Linked DNA regions of Salinivibrio kushneri. The protein of the gene in region 2 interacts with the protein of the main gene of each other region in a pairwise test. Links are inferred from orthologs where the notes say so. Each region holds a gene or a part of one and is shown on either strand. Other genes may lie near its edges.

Region 1 (5,644 bases), 510 kb from region 2 along the record:
GCGTCTTTGCCAAGAATAATTTCCTCAAACTGAAGACCTGCGTCGATCAGGGCTTGTTTGGCCTTGGCACAGAATGGGCAGCCTGGTTTGCTAAACACGGTGATTGAGTCTTGTAGTTTGTGCTCAGGGGCGATGTAGCCCAGCATGGTGTCGGCATCAGAGACTTTGAACGGGTCGCCTGGCTCGTTGGGTTCGATAAACATTTTCTCGACCACGCCGTTTTTCACTAGCATGCTGTAACGCCATGAGCGTTTGCCAAAGCCAAGATCGTTTTTGTCGACCAGCATGTCCATGCCATCGGTGAACTCGCCGTTACCGTCAGGCAGGACATGAATGTTGTCAGCATCTTGGTCGGCTTTCCAGGCGTTCATCACAAAGGTATCGTTGACGGACACACAGACAATGTCATCAACGCCGTATTGTTGGAACACCGGATATAGCTCGTTATAGCGTGGCAGGTGTGATGACGAACACGTGGGGGTGAACGCACCTGGCAGGCTGAATACAATCACGGTTTTATTGGCAAAAATGTCATCGGTGGTAACGTCTTTCCACTGGTCGCCTTCGCGAGTGCGGAATGTTACTTGTGGTACTGGCTGACCTTCTTTTGTTGCTGTCATGGTGATGTCCTTTCTTGATTTAAGTTTGTGGGCGAATGTGTCGCCGCGTTTTGATGGGAGTAGTATTACCGATTGCAATTGATAGCTCTAATCGCTTAATGCTATGGTTTTGATAGTTATCCTCTATAGAAGAGACAAAGATGAACATTCGTGACTTGGAGTACTTGGTCGCTTTGGCCGAACACCGACATTTTCGTAAAGCGGCAGAAGCGTGCTTTGTCAGCCAGCCGACCTTGAGTGGTCAAATCCGAAAGCTGGAAGATGAATTGGGTGTGAGTTTGTTAGAGCGAACCAGTCGCCGTGTGTTGTTCACCGATGCCGGTATGAGGTTAGTACAACAGGCACGTAACGTCTTGCGGGAAGTCACAATTTTGACCGAATTGGCTAGTGAGCAAGGGGAAAGCATGACAGGCCCTTTGCATATCGGCTTAATTCCTACTGTGGGGCCTTATTTACTGCCAAAGATCATTCCTATGCTGCGCGACCGTTTTCCTGATCTGGAGCTGTTTATTCACGAAGGTCAGACGCAGCAGTTAGTGCAGCAATTGGAAGAGGGCAAACTCGATTGCATCATTTTGGCCTCTGTAGAAGAAACCCAGCATTTAAAAGAGCTGCCACTTTATGATGAGCCGATGCTGCTTGCCGTGAACGAAAAACACCGTCTCGCCGATTGTGCAGAAGTAGCTTTGGATGTGCTGCAAGGAGAGACCTTGTTAATGCTGGGCGATGGGCATTGTTTGCGCGATCAGGCGATGGGCTTTTGCTTTAAAGTGGGGGCGCGTGAAGATCAGCGCTTTCGCGCCACCAGTTTAGAAACCTTGCGGAATATGGTTGCGGCAGGGAGTGGGATCACCCTATTGCCGCAGCTATCGGTGCCTGCCGATAAGCGAGATGGTGTGGTGTATATACCCACCACCTCACCAACACCATCTCGTCAAATTACTCTCGACTACCGTCCTGGCTCGCCGCTACGAGGACGTTATGAGCAGCTGGCTGATGCTATCCATGAACAAATGACCGCCGTGATGCATGATCGGGGTTGCCGCTAACTTGTCGCGTTATGTGTATATAAAAAGGCGCCCGCATGATGCGGGCGCCTTGATGTTACGTTGCTATTGACGATGCAACAGAGTTAGAACAGGGATTCTGTTTCTGACTCATAAATATTGCCATCAGATTGCGATGAGACATATTCAGTCGGCTCGGTCCCTTTTACAAAGTACTCGAACATCGAAGTATGATCGGTTTTTCGAGTCAACAGCCCTGTTTCGCGGTCAATACGCACTTTAACAATGCCAGGTGGGACGGTTTTATTCTGCTCAGGGACGTCCGCGAGTGCATGCTGCATAAAATCAATCCACGCGGGCTCGGCGGTTTTTGCCCCTGACTCTGCCCCGCGAATAGGCTGACGGTCGTCGCCCAAATTGGCATTGCGAGTGGTGCGGCCAAGCTTGCGAGAGTGATCATCAAAGCCCACCCATACCGTGGTCACAATGCCTGGGCCGTAGCCCGTGTACCACGTATCCTTGGAGTCATTGGTGGTACCGGTTTTACCACCAATATCACGCCGTTTGAGCGCTTGCGCGCGCCAGCCGGTGCCATTCCAGCCTGTCCCATAGCGCCAATCGCCGCCGCCCCAGATATTGCTTTGCATCATTTCACGTACCAAAAACGCATTCTGCTCATCAATCACTTGCTTGGCATGGCGCTGGGTAGTGGTGTCATCTTGCGCGAGCAAGTTCTGCTCATTAAACGGATTGGCCTCTTCCGTTTGCTGCTCGCAATTATCACAAATCACCGGTGGGTTAGCGCGATAAATCTCTTCACCGAATGGGGTTTCGACCCGATCAATGATAAAGGGCTCCATAAAATAGCCACCATTGGCAAACACGCTAAAGCCCTGTGCCATTTCAACCGGTGTCAAGCTGCCTGCACCAAGTGCAATGGCTTCTGCGCGCGGCAAGTCATCACGCTTAAAGCCAAAGCGGGTGAGGTAGTCGAGTGCGTCATCCAATCCCACGCGACGCAGCACCCGCACGGCCATCACGTTTTTCGATTGCGCCAGTCCAAGGCGAGCCCGCAGTGGTCCTTCATAACGTGGTGGTGAATTTTTCGGCCGCCAGGCCACACCCTGGCTGCGATCCCAGCGGTTAATCGGCGCATCATTAATCAAGGTGGCGAGTGTCATGCCTTCGTGCACGGCGGCGGAATAAATAAATGGTTTGATACTCGAGCCCACCTGGCGCACTGACTGTGTGGCACGGTTGAACTTGCTATGGACAAAGTTAAAGCCGCCCACCAAGGCTTTGATTGCCCCCGTTGAGGGTGACATAGAGACCAGTGCAGTGTTGGTGGTAGGGACTTGGGCCAAATGCCAGCTGTCATCGACTTGGCGAATAAACACTTGCTGACCACTGGCGAGGAACTCATCAGCACGCTTGGGCGCTGGGCCTTGGCGACTGTCAGTAATATAAGGCCGCGCCCAGTCTAGTCCCTCCCAGGGCAGTTCGATTTCACGGCCATTGGGTCCGACAACCTGTGCCGATTTAGCTTGAACATCAATCACGACGGCGGGCTCTAAGGGGCCGTAGCTGGGTTGATTGGCAAGATGGTCAACAATGCGCTGGTGCTGCCAGCGTTGGCTAGGCGCTTGCCATAAGGTCGCAACTGGACCACGGAACCCATGGCGGCGATCGTAGGCGAGAATGTTTTCCACTGCCGCCTCGTTAGCAGCCCGTTGCTTGTCAGCATCGACACTGGTGAAGATACGCACACCGGAGGTGTAGGCGTCGTCGCCGAACTGTTCGACTGCCCATGCACGTGCCATCTCGGCAACATAAGGTGCGGAAAGCTCGATTTCAGCGCCATGATAGCTCGCCACGATAGGTTCATTTTTGGCTTGCTGATATTCTGCGTTGGAAATGTAACCCTCTTTGAGCATCCGTCCGAGTACAACGTTGCGTCGCTCTGTCGCCCGTGACAGAGAATATAACGGGTTCATGGTGGAGGGCGCTTTGGGTAATCCGACAATCACTGCCATTTCGCTCAAGGTCAGTTGATCGAGGGTTTTACCAAAATAAACCTGTGCGGCCGCGCCGACCCCGTAAGCACGATAGCCTAAGAAGACTTTGTTGAAATAAAGCTCAAGGATCTCTTCTTTGTTCAGTAGCTGCTCGATATGCACGGCGATAAAAATTTCTTTTATCTTGCGCATAATCCGCTTTTCGTTAGAGAGGAAGAAGTTACGTGCCAGCTGCTGTGTAATGGTACTGGCCCCTTGCTTGGCCGTACCAGACATGGCCACCACCACCGCGGCGCGCACAATACCGATTGGGTCAATCCCTGGATGTTGGTAAAAGCGACTGTCTTCTGTGGCAATCAATGCATCAATCATCGGTTGAGGGATGTCCTCGAGCATGACGGGGATGCGACGCTTTTCACCGAACTGGGAGATCAACTCACCATCGGTGCTATAGACCTGCATCGGAGTCTGCAGCTCGACATTTTTTAGTGTCGCCACATCGGGGAGGTCAGGTTTTACATACAGGTAAAACCCAAAGATTGTAGTGACTCCAAGCACTGTGCAAACCAGTGCAAAGATAAGCAAACGCTTTATGAACTTCACCTGAGATTTCCCGTTTTGTTGCCGTTGAGCCGTTCAATAATCATACGTGAGTAGTATAAAGGCACCAGCATTAAAAATAACCCGTGATGAGGCCAGTTTTGTAAATACTGACTTCACGCTGACGTTGGGAGCCTAACACGAAATGATGCGAAGTTCGGCAGTTTTAGGTCTCGCTTTGGGGCAACAGACCAGTTATGCGGTGGCCATTAAGCCATCATCCGCGACTCAGCAGGTATTAAGCTTTCACACACTAACAGCCTGTCACGATGACAGCTTGGTTGAGTCGATCAAAACATTGAAAGCAACCATGCTCGACCCGCTACCTTGGTACCAGCGCTGGATGGCGACTGTGGTGATTGGTGTCGAAGATGACACGGTGATCAGCAAAACATTGACGGCGGCGGATGTTGATGATCCGTTAGAGCAAGAAACGACGGTCGGGCAGGCACTAAGCCAAGCACTCAATATGGACATCAGTGATCTCCTGTTCGACTTCTCTAAAAAAGACGTCGGGGCGCAGCCAGGAGACGCACATTATCAGGTGATCGCGTGTCGCCAATCCGCGTTAGCGCCCATCCTCGCTGCCTGTCGCCAAGCCAAACTAAACGTGCGTGTGGTGGACCGACAACAGCATGGTCTTCAAGCCTTGTATAAGGCGTTAGTAGCCTATCATCAACCCAGTGTTTGGCCACTTTGGTTACATTTATGTGCGGAGGCACTGACGGTAACCGGAAAACGCAGCGATGGGGAGGATTATCAGCAACGATTATCGCTGACCTCACCGAGACAGACAGACGCCGGTGATCTGTCCCACCAAGTGCTATGCCAACACATTGAACATGCTTATCAGGCCTACCTGACTCAAGCTGGTCGTCACTCAGAGGCCAGCGTTTGGTTAAGTGGTGATTGGCCGGAGAGTCTGCGCTCTCCCGCCCAGATAGCGTGCCACTTAATCAACCCCGGTGCGCCGTTTGGTTGTGAAAATTTGAACGCCCCTGCCTGTGTGGCGCTTGGACTGGCTCTGCGAGGTGCTCAATGATGGCCATCAACTTATTACCGTGGCGGGCACAAGCACAGCGTCGCCAACAGCGTGCTTTCGCCATTACCACGCTCATGGTCGTGGTGGTAACACTCCTGCTTGGCTGGACGGTCACAACAGTGCAGCAGCATAGGATAGAGAGCCAGCAAGGACGTAACCAACAGCTTGAACAAGGTATCAAGCAGTTTAAAAAAACCTTGGCTCAGTTTGAGCAACAAGATACGCAGCGTCGTGCGTTGCAGTCGCGATTGGGGTTAGTTAACCAATTGCAGCAACAGCGTAATAATGTGACTGCCGTGCTCAATTTTATTCCTCGTGTGATGCCTCCTGGGGCGTACCTTACCCGCATCGCGCAACAAG
Region 2 (4,179 bases):
CGGTCGGCAATAAAATGCCTAAATGGGTAGAGCAAGGCTTTGAAGAATACCAACGCCGCTTTCCGAAAGACATGCCACTCGAGCTGATTGAAGTGCCAGCCGGCAAGCGTGGCAAAAATGCCGACATTGCCCGCATCTTGCAAAAAGAAGGGGAAGCCATGCTGGCGGCGGTCAGTCGTGGCAGCCGCATTGTAACACTCGATATTCCCGGCAAGCCTTGGGATACACCGCAATTGGCTAACCAATTGGAAAAGTGGAAGCTTGATGGCCGCGATGTCGCCATTTTGATCGGTGGGCCAGAAGGGCTCGCGCCACAGTGTAAAGCCGCCGCCGAGCAAAGCTGGTCACTGTCACCACTGACCCTCCCCCACCCGCTAGTGCGCATCATTATGGCCGAGAGCCTGTATCGCGCGTGGAGCTTGACCACCAATCATCCGTATCATCGAGAATAAGCAAAGATGAAGCGCCAACGAGTTGAAATCCGAGACCACAGCGCCGAGGCGGCCTTGTTTGTACGACGCGCTATCGTCTGTTTTGTCGGTATTATGGCGCTGGTTGGGGTGCTCCTGACTAACCTTTATCATATTCAGGTGACCGAGCACCAAGACTACCAAACACGCTCGAACGATAACCGTATCAAAGTTGTCCCCGTCGCCCCTAACCGCGGGCTTATTTACGATCGCAACGGAAAGTTACTGGCTGAAAACCGCCCCGTTTATCACTTAGAAGTGACCCCTGAACAAGTCGATGATATGCCGGCAACCCTGGCTCAGCTAAAAGACTTACTTTCATTGACCGACAAAGACATTACGCGCTTCCAGAAAGAGCGTCGCCGCTCGCGACGTTTTAATGCCGTGGCATTGAAAACTCAGCTCACCGACAAAGAAGTCGCGATTTTTTCCGCGCACCAGCATCAGTTTTCTGGGGTGGAAATCAAAGCCTACTTAAAGCGCCATTATCCCTATGGTGACGCACTCACCCATGTGCTCGGATATGTCGCCAAGATTAATGATCGCGATATTGCCAAGCTAAGACAAAAAGGGGTGCTCAATAACTACAAAGCAACCCGAGATATTGGCAAGCTAGGGATTGAAAAATACTACGAGTCAACACTGCATGGTAAAGCCGGCTACCAAGAAGTTGAGGTGAACAGCCGTGGCCGTGTGATACGTACACTTAAATATGTACCGCCGCAGCCGGGCAAAGATCTGATTCTTAACCTCGACATTGACCTGCAGCTCTATGTGCGCGGCATCCTTGGGGATCGCAGAGGTGCAGTGGTCGTCGTCGACCCTGACACCTCGGGTGTCTTGGCCATGGTCTCCACCCCAAGCTATGATCCTAACTTATTTGTGCACGGTATTTCTGGCAAGCAATACCGGCAGCTGCTGAACGATAAAGATCGTCCCTTGGTAAATCGCGCCACTCTTGGCATTTATCCCCCCGCCTCGACGGTGAAACCTTTCATTGCTGTCGCCGCTTTAGAAGAAGGTGTGGTCACCACCAAAACCACGCGTAATGACCCAGGTTATTGGCGGATCCCCAACTCAGACACTCGCCCCTTCCGCGATTGGCTGCCGTGGGGCCACGGACGCGTAAACATCGTGCAATCGATCGAGGAGTCAGTTGATACCTTCTTCTATCAAATTGCTTATGACATGGGGATCGATAAACTCTCTATGTGGATGGAAAAGTTTGGCTTTGGCCAATACACAGGCATCGACATTCAAGAAGAAAGCAGCGCTAATATGCCTAACCGCGAATGGAAGATGAGCCGCTACCGCCAACCTTGGTACAAAGGTGACACGATTCCAGTCGGGATTGGACAAGGCTATTGGACGGCAACCCCGATGCAGATCGTTAAAGCATTAACGGTGCTGATCAACCGTGGCGAAGTCAAAGCGCCCAAACTATTAAACAAAACACGCGATGAACACGGCACCCACAAGCCCGACGCCGAGCCCTTTCCTCCGATTAAAGGCGTCGACGATAAATATTGGGATGTTGGCCTCAAAGGCATGCAACTGGTTAACCACGGCCGCAAAGGAACCGCGCGTCGTTCATTCCGTTCAGCGGAATATTTATCTGGCGGGAAATCAGGTACCGCGCAGGTATTCGGGCTGGGTGAAGACGAAGAATATAACGCGGACGAAATTGCTGAACACCTGCGAGATCATGCACTTTTCATCGGTTTTGCGCCCTTTGAAAGCCCAGAAGTCGCTGTCTCTATGGTACTCGAAAACGCTGGCGGTGGTTCGAGCAACGGTGGCCCTATTGCCCGCCGCATCTTCGACCATATTTTGTTAGAAGACAAAGAGACAAAAGAGGCTAAACAATGAGTTCACTTGCCCAAGTCAGCGCGAAACGCTCTTTGTTCGATCGCTTGCACCTCGACTTGCCGATGCTCGTCGGTATTCTATTACTCATGGGCTTCGGGCTTGTGGTGATGTATAGCGCCAGTGGGCAAAGCATGGTGATGATGGAACGCCAGGCCATTCGTATGTTATTGGCTTTGGCTGTCATGTTCGCCCTTGCCCAAGTACCGCCTCGTCACTATGAATTTTGGGCGCCGTATTTGTATGCGATCGGTGTGGTGTTGCTGGCCGCCGTTTTGTTGGTGGGCGAGACCGCAAAAGGGGCACAACGTTGGCTCGATCTCGGTTTTGTCACTTTCCAGCCATCAGAGATCATTAAACTTGCGGTACCGCTCATGCTGGCGCGCTTTATTGGCAAAGACCCGCTCCCCCCCAAGTTTACCCACTTGCTGATTGCGCTGGTGTTACTGTTTGTTCCCACTATTATGATTGCCAAGCAACCCGACTTGGGAACATCAATACTGATTGCCGCCTCAGGGGTGTTTGTTTTGTTTCTGGCCGGGATTAGCTGGAAAATTATTACAGCAGCAGTGATTGCGCTTGCCAGTTTTGTCCCTGTGCTTTGGTTTTTCCTGATGCACGACTATCAGCGCACCCGCGTACTCACCCTGTTTAACCCAGAGTCCGATCCCTTGGGGGCGGGCTATCATATCATTCAGTCTAAGATTGCTATTGGTTCTGGTGGCTTAAGCGGCAAAGGCTGGTTGCAAGGGACACAGTCCCAATTGGAGTTTCTCCCTGAGCGGCACACCGACTTTATTTTTGCCGTCATCGCTGAAGAGTGGGGGTTGATTGGTGTCTGCGTGTTGCTGGCTTTGTATCTCTTTTTGATTGGCCGAGGGCTGATGCTCGCCAGCCGCGCCCAAACGGCATTTGGCCGAATGATGGCAGGCAGTATCGTTTTAAGCTTTTTTGTTTATGTTTTTGTCAATATTGGCATGGTCAGCGGCATTCTTCCTGTGGTTGGGGTACCCTTACCGCTTATCAGTTATGGTGGCACCTCCATGGTCACCTTGATGGCCGGTTTTGGCATTCTGATGTCTATTCACACTCATCGTAAAATGTTATCCAGGGCATAAACATGCGAGCTATTATCATTTCTAGCGCTATCGTCTTATTAAGTGCATGCAGCAGTCAACAAGGTCGCTACGACATGCACAGTGATAAAGCACCTGAGACGGTGCCACAAGTTATTCACGCAGAAAACGCACAACCCAGATATGAGCCCTACAGCCTCGCAGGTAACAAGGATTACACGTTAAATGGTCAGCGCTACCAAATCTTACGTGATCCAAAAGGCTACCGAGAGGCGGGGATTGCTTCTTGGTACGGTGAGAAATTTCATGGCCATCGCACCTCCAATGGTGAAGTGTATGATATGTACTCCATGTCTGCGGCGCACAAAACCCTTCCGCTGCCCAGTTACGTGGAAGTCACTAACCAGAATAACGGTAAAACAGCGATTGTACGCGTCAACGATCGTGGGCCCTTTCACAATAAACGCTTGATAGACCTGAGTTATGCTGCCGCCAAAAAGCTGGATGTCCTAAAAACGGGCACCGCCCCCGTGTCCTTGCGCCTCCTAACGCCGAGCAAACCAGCGGATGACGAATGGCACTCCGCTCGCCATCATGCCTATTATGTACAACTCGCCGCGCTATCGAATGGCCTAAAAGCCAATCAAACAGCGGAACAATTGGCGAAAACCCATGGTCTACCTACACATATTGCCCGCCGTGATACCGTTTATCGTGTTCGCTTTGGTCCTTTTTATGATCGAGAAAAAGCGCAACAAGCGATGCGC

What was found. Proteins that work in one complex are often made in the same cells at the same time.
Region 1: the proteins of mrdA (region 2) and N8M53_RS01020 interact in binary tests that used the Escherichia coli proteins (3 or more experiments, as listed by UniProt). The link is inferred for Salinivibrio kushneri from one-to-one orthologs.

What each region holds. Positions count from the first base shown.
Region 1 is NZ_CP114588.1:207,862-213,505, forward strand. What follows is about bases 1,500-4,580. They hold N8M53_RS01020 (penicillin-binding protein 1A), read right to left. Parts: upstream 4,246-4,580; coding sequence 1,753-4,245; downstream 1,500-1,752. Other genes in these bases: oxyR (DNA-binding transcriptional regulator OxyR), read left to right, coding at 1,500-1,669; N8M53_RS01025 (hypothetical protein), read left to right, coding at 4,388-4,580. Outside these bases: N8M53_RS01010 (glutathione peroxidase), read right to left, coding at 1-620; more of oxyR, read left to right, coding at 761-1,499; more of N8M53_RS01025, read left to right, coding at 4,581-5,284; N8M53_RS01030 (PilN domain-containing protein), read left to right, coding at 5,281-5,644. UniProt on the Escherichia coli protein: Cell wall formation. Synthesis of cross-linked peptidoglycan from the lipid intermediates.
Region 2 is NZ_CP114588.1:722,270-726,448, reverse strand. What follows is about bases 1-2,898. They hold mrdA (penicillin-binding protein 2), read left to right. Parts: upstream 1-458; coding sequence 459-2,339; downstream 2,340-2,898. Other genes in these bases: rodA (rod shape-determining protein RodA), read left to right, coding at 2,336-2,898; rlmH (23S rRNA (pseudouridine(1915)-N(3))-methyltransferase RlmH), read left to right, coding at 1-452. Also shown: more of rodA, read left to right, coding at 2,899-3,454; N8M53_RS03535 (septal ring lytic transglycosylase RlpA family protein), read left to right, coding at 3,457-4,179. UniProt on the Escherichia coli protein: Catalyzes cross-linking of the peptidoglycan cell wall. Responsible for the determination of the rod shape of the cell. Is probably required for lateral peptidoglycan synthesis and maintenance of the correct diameter during lateral and centripetal growth.